2 regions of the Agromyces sp. Root1464 genome follow, and region 2 is predicted to be linked to the other one. Evidence: riboswitches for the same ligand, from Rfam matches in the RefSeq annotation. Region 2 holds a riboswitch; the other holds the start of a gene.
What was found. A riboswitch is a leader RNA that binds a small molecule or an ion and turns the genes downstream of it on or off. The one in region 2 is predicted to bind thiamine pyrophosphate.
Positions count from the first base shown of each region.

Region 1: linked by a shared signal. The riboswitch ahead of ASD23_RS08925 (ECF transporter S component) and the one ahead of thiM (hydroxyethylthiazole kinase) in region 2 are both predicted to bind thiamine pyrophosphate.

Region 1 covers NZ_LMFU01000002.1:662,096-667,213, forward strand. The annotation lists gene ASD23_RS08920 (ABC transporter ATP-binding protein) at 1-1,450, opposite strand, end outside; gene ASD23_RS08925 (ECF transporter S component) at 1,452-2,087, opposite strand; TPP riboswitch at 2,127-2,236, opposite strand; gene ASD23_RS08930 (hypothetical protein) at 2,299-2,631, opposite strand; gene ASD23_RS08935 (DNA polymerase IV) at 2,695-3,960, opposite strand; gene ASD23_RS08940 (hypothetical protein) at 4,034-4,669, opposite strand; gene gatB (Asp-tRNA(Asn)/Glu-tRNA(Gln) amidotransferase subunit GatB) at 4,777-5,118, opposite strand, start outside.
Region 2 covers NZ_LMFU01000002.1:1,749,319-1,754,436, reverse strand. The annotation lists gene ASD23_RS13680 (bifunctional hydroxymethylpyrimidine kinase/phosphomethylpyrimidine kinase) at 1-1,095, opposite strand, end outside; gene thiE (thiamine phosphate synthase) at 1,092-1,754, opposite strand; gene thiM (hydroxyethylthiazole kinase) at 1,751-2,653, opposite strand; TPP riboswitch at 2,644-2,756, opposite strand; gene ASD23_RS13665 (fibronectin type III domain-containing protein) at 2,847-4,937, opposite strand; gene ASD23_RS19115 (fibronectin type III domain-containing protein) at 4,994-5,118, opposite strand, start outside.

The DNA.
Region 1 (5,118 bases), 1.1 Mb from region 2:
CGAGGTGCTGGTCGCCGAGCGCATCGAGGTAGGCGGCGTCATGGCTCACCGAGAGCAGCGTCGTGCCCTCGTCGACGAGACCCCTCAGCAGCATCACGAGTTCGATCCAGGTCAATCGGTCCTGCCCGAACGTCGGCTCGTCGAGGATCACCACGCCGGGCTGCGAGACGAGCGCGCATCCGACGGTGAGCCGCCGCTGCTCGCCGCCCGACAGCGTGAAGGGGTTCGCCTCGGCGAGGCGATCGAGGCCCAGTCGCTCGAGCACCTCACGGGTGCGCCGAGCAGTCGTCGCGGCATCGAGTCCGAGTGCGCGAGGTGCCACCTCGAGTTCGCGATGCACGGTCGACGCGACGAATTGGTGTTCGGGCTCCTGGAAGACGGTGCCGATCCGCGAGAGGAGCTCGCGTGATCGCCAGCGGATGGGGTCCGTCTTGAGGCCGCGTGCCAATGCCTCCGAGGCGCGCACGCGACCGCCGAGCGGTGGCAGCAGGCCGCCCATCGTGAGCGCGAGCGTCGACTTGCCCGCACCGTTCGGACCGGTGAGCACCGTCGACGCCGCCCGCGGCAGCGCGAGCGAGAGATCGCTGCGCACGACGGCGTCGCTCCGTCGCCCGATGGCGAGACCGATGCCCTCGAGGTCGACGACGGATGCCGCGGGCACGGGCCGTGCGGCCGACACCGCCGGTGGCACGCCCGGAACCCAGACGCCGGCCGCGAGCAACGCGTCGCGCTGCGTCGAGATGACCTCCTGCGGCTCGCCGTCGGCGATGAGGCGCCCATCACGGCCGAGCACCACGACCCGGGTGACGAGATCGATCCAGACGTCGACGCGGTGCTCGACCACGACGAACGTCGCGCCCGTGCGATCGAGCGTGCGAGCAACGGCCTGCCGCACCTCGTGGACGCCTGCAGGATCGAGGTTGGCCGTCGGCTCGTCGAGGAGCAGCAGGCCCGGGCCCATCGCGAGCGCACCGGCGAGGGCGAGCCGCTGCTTCTGACCACCGGAGAGTGCACTCGTCGAGTGGTCGAGTGGGAGGTCGAGACCGACCTCGTCGAGGGCTCGACGCACGCGCGGCCAGATCTCGTCGCGCGGAATGCCGAGGTTCTCGCACCCGAACGCCACGTCGTCGCCGACCCTCGCGAGGATCACCTGCGAGTCGGGATCCTGCAGAACGAGGCTCGCCCGACCGCGTACGGCGCCGGGCCACTCGCCGTCGATGAGGAGGGAGCCGAACTCCTCACCCTCCTCGGCCCCGCCGTGAACTCCGGCGAGCGCGTGCAGGAGGGTCGACTTACCCGACCCGGATGGCCCGAGCAGCAGGACCCGCTCCCCCGGCGAGACGACGAGGTCGATGCGGTCGAGCGCGGTTCGCTTGCGACCGGCGTGCCGCCACCCCCACCCGCGCGCCTCCACGCGCGCGGGTCGGGTGGTTTCGGAAACGCGCCCCACGTCAGACCCGTTGCGCCACGTCTTGACCGGCGGCGAAGCGACTGAGAGCACCCGTCGCAGCGAGACCGCGCACGATGAGCCAGCCGAGGAGCCCTGCGAGCACGGCACCCGAGATGACGACGGTCGTGAAGTAGAGCCCGAGGAACTCGGCCGACTTCGCGAGGTTGCCCGAGACGAAGAGCTCGAGCGTCCACGCCGCGGCGCCGGCGGCCGCACCCGCGAGCATCGCGGGCACGAGGCCGAAGCGGCGGTAGGCGAAGATCGCGAACACCAGTTCGGCGCCGAGACCCTGTGCCAGGCCCGAGTAGATCGTCTCGATGCCCCACTGGTTGCCGACGAGCGCCGAGACGATCGCCGCGAGCAGTTCGACGAAGAGCGCCGCACCCGGCTTGCGGATGATCAACCCGCCGAGCACGCCGCCGATGAGCCAGATGCCGACGGCGACGCCGCCGAGCCCGGGCGTGAGGGCATCGGCCGCGCTGAACCATGCGTAGCCGACGTTGTTCCAGAACAGGAACAGGAGCCCTGTCGCGACGCCGATGACGCTGGCGACGACGATGTCGACGACCCGCCAGCGCAGGTCGCGTGACGTGCGGGGGGTGGAGGGGCTGCTGGTTTCTGATGCTGCAGTGTGCACTGTCGTGCCCTTTCGATTCGTGGAAAGAGGCACGGGAAATTGAGATGTGGTTGGCCTCCCTGCGCTGGCATGACCCAGATCAGGTTCGACGGTCGAAGGTTGAGAACCTTCCTCTCAGCCCGGCTCACCGGACTCCCGTGTTCGAGCACGAGTATACGCCGATGGCCCGAGCGACGGCGGCCACGACCCCTCGCGCGACCGCAGGACGGCCTCAGCGCTTGAGCGCGCGGATGACCATTCGCAGTGCTTTACCGGTGACCCAGACGAGGGGCGTGGCGACGAGCAGGAGACCGATGAGGTTCGGTTCGAAGCGCACATCGCCCGAGCGTCCGACGTATGCGCCGAGCGGAATGGAGAGTCCGCCACCGCCGCCACCGCCCGCCTGGTCGCCAGCTCCGTCGGAGCCGCTCCCCGCGCCGAAGCCGTAGTATCCGAGCGCGACGGGCACGACCGTCGTGCCGTCGATGTCGACGGCATCGCCGTACGAGGTCTTCACGCCGACGCCGGCGACGGTCTCGGCAAGGTCCAGAACGAGTTCAGCCATGGGTCCACGCTACCCGCGCGCCCCTCCGCGAACCACCCCTTGCGGGAATCGCCGGCAGCGTGTTCAGCGGACGTCGCCGCGGTCGGGATCCTTGCGACGCGACGACTCGACTCGGTCTGCCGCACGGCTCACGAGCGACGCCGGGCGCACCGCCCCGCGACCGAACCGCGCGGTCACCTCATCGATCGTGCGTTCGGCCTCGCGCCATTCCTCGTCGGGGTCCCACAGCATGGCGCCGCTCCCCGAGGGCCGCAGCTGCTCGGCCCGCACCCCGATGAGACGGATGCGGGCACCGTCGCCGGCGAGCTCGCCGAGCGCAGCGGATGCCTCGTCGTAGATGCGTCTCGCGACGTCGGTCGGCTCACCCAGGGTGCGCGACCGCGTGACAGTTCGGAAGTCGCCGTACCGAAGCTTCAGCACGACCGTGCGGCCCACGACACCCGCACGTCGGAGCCTCACCGCGACGTCGTCGGAGAGCCGCAGCAGCTCGCGCCGCAACTGCTCGAGATCGGTGAGGTCGTACCCGAACGTGACCTCGTGCCCGATGCTCTTCTCCTCACGCCCGGTGACGACGTCGCGGGCGTCGATGCCCATCGACAGGTGGGCCAGCTTCGCGGCGAGTGCGGGCCCGAGAGCCCGCTGCAGCGCGTCGCCCGGCATGGCAGCCACATCGCCGACCGTGCGGAGCCCGATGCGGGTAAGCGATTCCTCGGTGACCTTGCCGACGCCCCAGAGCGCGGAGACCGGCAGCGGGTGCAGGAACTCGAGTGTGCGGTCGGCCGGAACGACGAGCATGCCGTCGGGCTTGGCACGGCTCGAGGCCACCTTCGCGACGAACTTCGTGGCCGCGACGCCCACCGAGCAGGTGAGGCCGGTCTCGTCGTGCACGCGCCGACGCAGGCGCCACGCGATCTCGGCAGGGCTGCCGTGGAGCCGGCGGGCACCCGAGACGTCGAGGAACGCCTCGTCGATCGAGAGCTTCTCGACGAGCGGCGTCACCTCTTCGAAGATATTCATCACCCGGCGCGAATACTCGGTGTAGCTCGCGTAGTCGCCGCGCAGTACGACTGCGTTCGGGCAGCGTTGCAGCGCGAGCGACATGGGCATGGCCGAGTTCACGCCGTATCGTCGCGCCTCGTAGCTGGCCGCCGACACGACACCGCGACCTGCCGTTCCCCCGACGAGCACCGGCTTGCCGCGCAGATCGGGTCGTTTCAGCAGTTCGACGGAGACGAAGAACGCATCCATGTCGACGTGCAGGATCGGTGTCGCCGAATCGTCGACCGGACCGGTGGTCACTTGGCGCGACGAGCCGTCCTGCTTGCTCATGGTGCGACCCTATCCGTTGCCGCCGTCATCGCAGATGCTGCCCGCGGTGGCCGGGCCGGCCGGCACGAGGCGATCAGAACCCGAAGTCTCCGCCGCCGCCGAAATCGCCGCCGCCGAAGTCGCCGAAGCCTCCGAAGTCACCACCGGAGTCGCCACCCGTCCCGTCGTAACCATCGGATGCCGCGGCATCGCCGCCGGTGTCTCCGGCACCGGCGTCGCCGCCATCGCCGCCCGCCTCGAACGCCGCGGGATCAGGGAGGAACGCCTGCGCGATCGCCGAGCCGACGACCACGCCTGCGACGGAGCCGAGCAGCGAGCCCGCGAACATGCCGCCGAACGACGGGCCGCCTTGCTGGGGCCGACCGCCCGAGACATCCGCTCGGTTGAAGGCGCGCTCGACGCTGCCGGGTGATCGGAGCTCGGCGCGGGTCGCGGCGCGGGCCAGCGCGCTCGGCTCATCGGAGACGAGTCGCTCACCGGCGGGCGCGTCGGCACTGAGCGAGGCGAAGACGGCCTGGCGCTGCTGCGGCGTGAGCTTCGCGAACGCCTCGGCGTGCACCGCCTCGACGGACTCGGGCGGAGCGGTGCGCAGGAGGTACCGGTAGCGCTCGACCGCGAGTTCGTCGTCGCTCAGCCGGCGGGCGGGCTGGGCCTGCGGGCGCTGCGGTTCGGCGGGAACTGCTCCGAAGAGACGGTCAAGGAATCCCATGTTGTCCTCGTCAATCGTTCAGGGGACGACCACTGTACGGTCGCGAGCATTGAACATGCTGAGAGCCGAGCGGATGTCTCCGCTCGGCCCTCGTGCACGGTGTCGGGTTACGCGGTCTGCGCGGCGCGTTCGAGCACGAGCTCGCGCACGCGGGCGGCGTCGGCCTTGCCTTGCATCGCCTTCATGACGGCGCCGATGACCGCGCCAGCGGCCTGGACCTTGCCGTCGCGGATCTTCGCGAGCACGTCGGGCTGCGAAGCGAGCGCCTCATCGATGGCGGCGATCAGTGCACCGTCGTCGGAGACGACCGCGAGACCGCGAGCGTCGACGACCTGCTGCGGCGAACCCTCGCCGGCGATGACGCCCTCGAGCACCTGGCGGGCCAGGCGGTCGGTGAGCGTACCCGAGTCGACGAGCTGCGCGAGCTCGGCGACATGCTCGGGCGACAC
Region 2 (5,118 bases):
CGAGCCGTGCGCGGAGTTCGCCCAGAACGCCTGCGCCGGAGCATCCGGTGCGAGTCGCGCCGCCTCTGCGAGCACGCGGGCGTAGTCGTGGAGGTACAGGGCGTCCTGCGCGAGGTAGCCGAGGAACGGCTCGCGAGCGAGGGAACCGTCGGCGAGGCCGCGGATGAACGGCAGCTCGTCGATCTCCCGCCGCACGCCGGCGATGCCGGCCCACCATTCGGCCTCGACCTCGGTCGGCGTCGGCGCGGTGCGGGTGCCGCCGCGCTCCCAGAGGCCGGCGAAGTGGTTGATCGGGCCGTGCCCGCCGCCGACCCCGAGCGCCTCACCGTGGCGGAGCGATTCGCGGAGCCACCGACGGGCTTCGGCGATCGCGGCCGGCCAGTCGCCGTGCTCGGCGGCAAGGGTCGCGATCGCCGAGGAGAGCGAGCAACCGGTGCCGTGGGTCGCCGTCGTGGCGATGCGTTCGCCGTCGAAGTCGACGATCGTCGCGGTGGCGGCGTCGACGAGGGCGTCGGGTGCGGCGTCGCCGGGCAGGTGACCGCCCTTCGCGAGCACCCGCACGCCGTATCGCGCCGAGACGCTCTCGGCCTGCGCGATCGCCTCGGCCCACGTCGCCGCGACGACGGGAGGACCGTCGCCGGTACCCGCGAGCACCGCGAGCTCGCCGAGGTTCGGGGTGACGAGGTCGGCGAGCGGCAGCAGCTCCCGGATCGCCTCCTCGGCGTCGGCGTCGAGCAGGCGGTCGCCGCTTGTGGCGACCATGACCGGGTCGAGAACGACGATCGGCGGGCGGGCGCGTGCGAGCCACTCGGCGACGGTGCGGATGACCTCGGCGTTCGCGAGCATGCCGAGCTTCACCGCGTCGATCGTGATGTCATCGCTGATCGCGTCGAGCTGTGCCGCGAGGAAGCTCGCCGGCGGCACATGCACCTCGCGCACGCCCCGCGTGTTCTGCGCGGTGAGGGCGGTGATCACGGCCATGCCGTAGCCGCCGACGGCCGAGATCGACTTCAGGTCGGCCTGGATACCGGCGCCCCCCGAAGGGTCGCTGCCGGCGATGCTCAAGACTCGTGCGGTCACCACTCGTGCGCTCATCGTGCCGCCTCCCATCGGGTCGTGAGATCGCGGGCCACGGCGCGCGGGTCGTCGGCCGTGCAGATCGCCGAGACGAGGGCGACGCCGGCGGCGCCGGCGTCGCGAAGCGGTGCCACGTCGGCCAGCGTGATGCCGCCGATCGCGACGCACGGCAGCACCGCCTCGGCGGCGAAGCGGGCGAAGCCGTCGATGCCGAGGGCCGGCGGATGGTCGGGCTTCGTCGCCGTCGGCCGGATGACCCCGACACCCAGGTAGTCGACCGTGCCGCGCGGCATCCGGCGCAGTGCCTCGAGGTGGGCGGGCGCGTTCGCGGTGAGGCCGACGACGGCGTCGGCGCCGAGCCGGTCGCGAGCGATCGCCGCTGCGGCGTCGCCCTGGCCGAGGTGCACGCCGTCGACGGGCAGTCCGCTCGCCCGCGCCGCGATCGCGAGGTCGAGGCGGTCGTTCACCAGCAGCGCGGCACGGCCGTCGATCGCGGTCGCGAGGTCTTCGAGCAGTCGAAGCAGGTTGGACGTGCTGTCGACCTTGTCGCGCAGCTGCACCACGCGCACCCCGCCGTCGACGGCCGCCGCGACCACCGATGCCACGCCGCGCTCGCCGCAGAGCGCGGCGTCGGTGACGAGGTAGGTCGAGAGGTCGAGTGCGGTGCGGGCGCTCACGAGCGCACCAGCGCAGCGGCGGCCTCGATGCCCGTGACATCGCCGGTGACCCCGCTCGCGTCGACGGTCGCGACGCGCACGCGTGCACGCTCGACGACCTGTTCGGCCGTGAGCTGCGCGAGCGCGTCGAGGAAGCGCGGCGCGAAGGTGCCCGGGCCCACGGTGCCCACTCCGCCCGGATCGGCCGCGGCGATCTCGGCGGCCACCGTGTAGACGAGGGTCGCCGCGACGGCGCCCGCGAACGGGTCATCGCTTGCCGCGAGGAACGCCGCGGTCACGGCGCCGAGTGCGCAGCCGCCGCCCGTCACGAGGGTGAGGAGCGGGTCGCCGTTCGCGACGCGGGCGATGCGGCGGCCGTCGGTGATGAGATCGACGGGGCCCGACACCGCCACGACCGAGCCGTGCGTCGCCGCGAGGTGAGCCGCGGCATCCGCTGCCGAGTCGGTCGCGTCGGAGGTGTCGACCCCGCGGCCTCCGGCCCCCGCTCCGGCGAGCGCCATGATCTCGCTCGCGTTGCCGCGGATCACGGTCGGCCGCCCGGCGAGCAGTTCGTGCGCGAGCGCCGTGCGCACGGGCAGCACGCCGACGGCGACAGGATCGAGCACCCACGGGGTGCCGGCCGCGTTCGCCAAGGGCACCGCCTCCCGTGCGGCGTCGCGCTGCTCCTCGGTGGGAGTGCCGAGGTTCACGAGGAGACCCGAGGCGATGCCGGCGAAGACGCCGGCCTCACCGCGGATGTCGACCATCGCGGGCGCCGCGCCGAGCGCGAGCAGGGTATTGGCCGTCACGTTCGTGACGACCTTGTTGGTGATGCACTGCACGAGCGGCGTCGCCTCGCGAACGAGGTTCAGCAGTTCGGCCGAGTGCCGGGCAGGGTCGATGGACAGACGATCGCTCAACGCGACATCCCTTCGCTAGTTCGAACTAGATCAGGTTCGACGGGTGTGTTCTCAGCCATGCCCGCTTCGGGTGAAGCGGCGCACGGCACCCCGTGTCACTGCGGTCGAGCCTAGCGGTCTGCTCTCGTGCTCACGGCAACGAGAACGGGGGCGGATGCCGCGTGGCATCCACCCCCGATCGGTGCGTGTCGGCTCAGCTCGCGCGACGAGCCCGCACGCGGACGATCCCGTACGCCGCACCGCCGGCGGCGATCAGCGCGAGCGCCAGCCATCCGAGCAGGTCGACGAGCGGAGCTCCGGTGGACGCGAGGCCCGCGTTCGCCGAGGCCGCGCCCGAACCGGCCGCGGCGACCGTGATCGACGCCCTCGCGACCTCGATGCCGTCGATGGTGACGACGATCGAGTGCGCCCCCGTGGGCGTCGACGCGGGGATGGTCCCCGTGAACGTGAATCCGCCGTCGCCGTTCGTCGTCACCGAGCCGAGCGTCTGCGGCGTGGAGTGGAGCTCGACCGCGACGTCGTCGACTCCGGGGGCGAGGTCGCTGCCGACGACCGTGATGCGGCCGCCGGGCACGAGATCGCCGGTCACCTCGACCGAGCCCTTCACGGTGGTCGGGTCCACCGCGGGCGGCGCCACCACGGTCACGGCGGCCGACTCAGCGGATGCCGCGGAGGTGCCGACGGTGTTCCGTGCGGCGACGGTCGCCGTGTAGTCGCCACCCGCGAGGCCGGTGAAGGTTCGCGTCGTCGTGGCGCCGGGCACCGAGACCGGGGCGGCGCCGTTCAGCGAGACGAGGTACTCCGTGATCGGCGAGCCGCCGTCGGCGGGCGCCGTCCACGACACGGTCACGTCGGTGCCGGTGACCGCCGCGACGGGGGCGTCAGGTGCGGCGGGCGCCGTGGCGATGACCTCGGGATCGTCCGGCAGCGCGCTGAAGAAGGTGCCGACCGCCGCGATCGCCTCGTCGGCGAACGCGAGTTGCGCAGCGAGACCCGCGGGGTCGGGCCGGTCGGCGTATCGCCCGGGCAGGTCGTTCACGTACCACCACTCGGTCATGTACTCCTTGTAGGTGCCGTCGCCGTTGGAGTGGATCCACTGCTGCGCGATCGGTGCCGGCTGACCGCCGACGGTGCGCGAGCGGTCGTACTCGAGCAGGTAGGGCACCTGCAGCTTCTTCGCCGTGGCGAGCGCCTTCGAGGTGTCGCCGCCCGGGAAGTAGTCGACCTGGCCCGACACTCCGGGCACGTACTGCGTCACGAGGTTCGGCAGGTACTTCGTGACGAGGTCGCCGTAGAAGTCCGCGAACTCCGAGCCGGTGTCGCGGATGTGCAGGTCGTTGCCCGAGTTGCCGTCGAGGCGCAGGTCGAAGAAGTAGACCTTCGCGACGTCGTTCGCGACGGCCTGCCGGTTGACCTCCTTCAGCACGGCGCGGGTGTTGTGGCACCACGTGCCGCCGAAGAGCAGCACGTAGTCGCCGTCGCTCTCGAGCAGCTTCACGAGCTCGGGGTAGGTGACCGTCTGCACGCGCCAGTCGGCGTCGGCATCGTCGAGCACCGTCGCCCCGCCGTAGACGTCGCGGCCGCCGTAGGCGGAGGCGTGCTTGGCGTTCACGACCTCCGAGGTGAACGTGAACTGCGAGCTCGTGTCGAGGTCCGCTGCCGTGCCCAGCACTGCGGCGACCTCCGCCTTGTAGGCGGTGAGCGCGGCGGGGTCGGCGAGCTGCCCGGCGGTGACCGGCGTCGTGATCGCCGAGACGATGCGGTCCTCAGCACCGTCCGCGAGGTGAGAAGAGTCGTAGACGAACAGCGTCGGGTCGTCGCCCCCGTCGAACGGAGTCTGCGTGTCCTTGCCGAGGGCGTTCGCCACGAGCCGCGCCCAGAGCGGGGCCACGTCGGCATTCGTCGTCGTGCGGATGTCGAGGCGACTGCCGTCGAGACGCGGGTCGAAGTTGTAGATGCGCTCGACACCCGCGGCCTTCGCGACCTCGTTGATCGGGCCGACGGTCGCCGCCGTCTGGGCGTCTTCGGGTCCGCCGATGAGGAACGCGAAGCGCCCCTCCTGGCCGAGCAGGTACTCGAATCGCTCGAAGGTGACGGTCTCGTAGACGCTGTCGGCACCGAGGCCCTCGTACGCGTCGGCGAAGTAGTCGACGGTGTCGGTCGGGCTCTCGGGAGCTGCAGTCGCCGGAGCGGCCGCGATACCGCCGAGCACGACGGTGCCGGCGATCGCGAGCGCCGTCAGCATCGCCGCCCGCCTCGGGGTGGGGCGCTGGTGGTCGGGCACGGTGCTTCCTCTCTGTTGGGGGTGGAGCTGGGGCTGTCGGAGACGGGACGGGTCGGTCATTCGGGCACGGATGTCTCGTCGGGCTGGTCGGCCTGGGGCGACGCGTGCGCGCGGCGACGGGCGAACAGCCGCTGGCCGAGCAGTGCGAGGGCTCCCACAGCCACGAGGGCGACGAGGATGC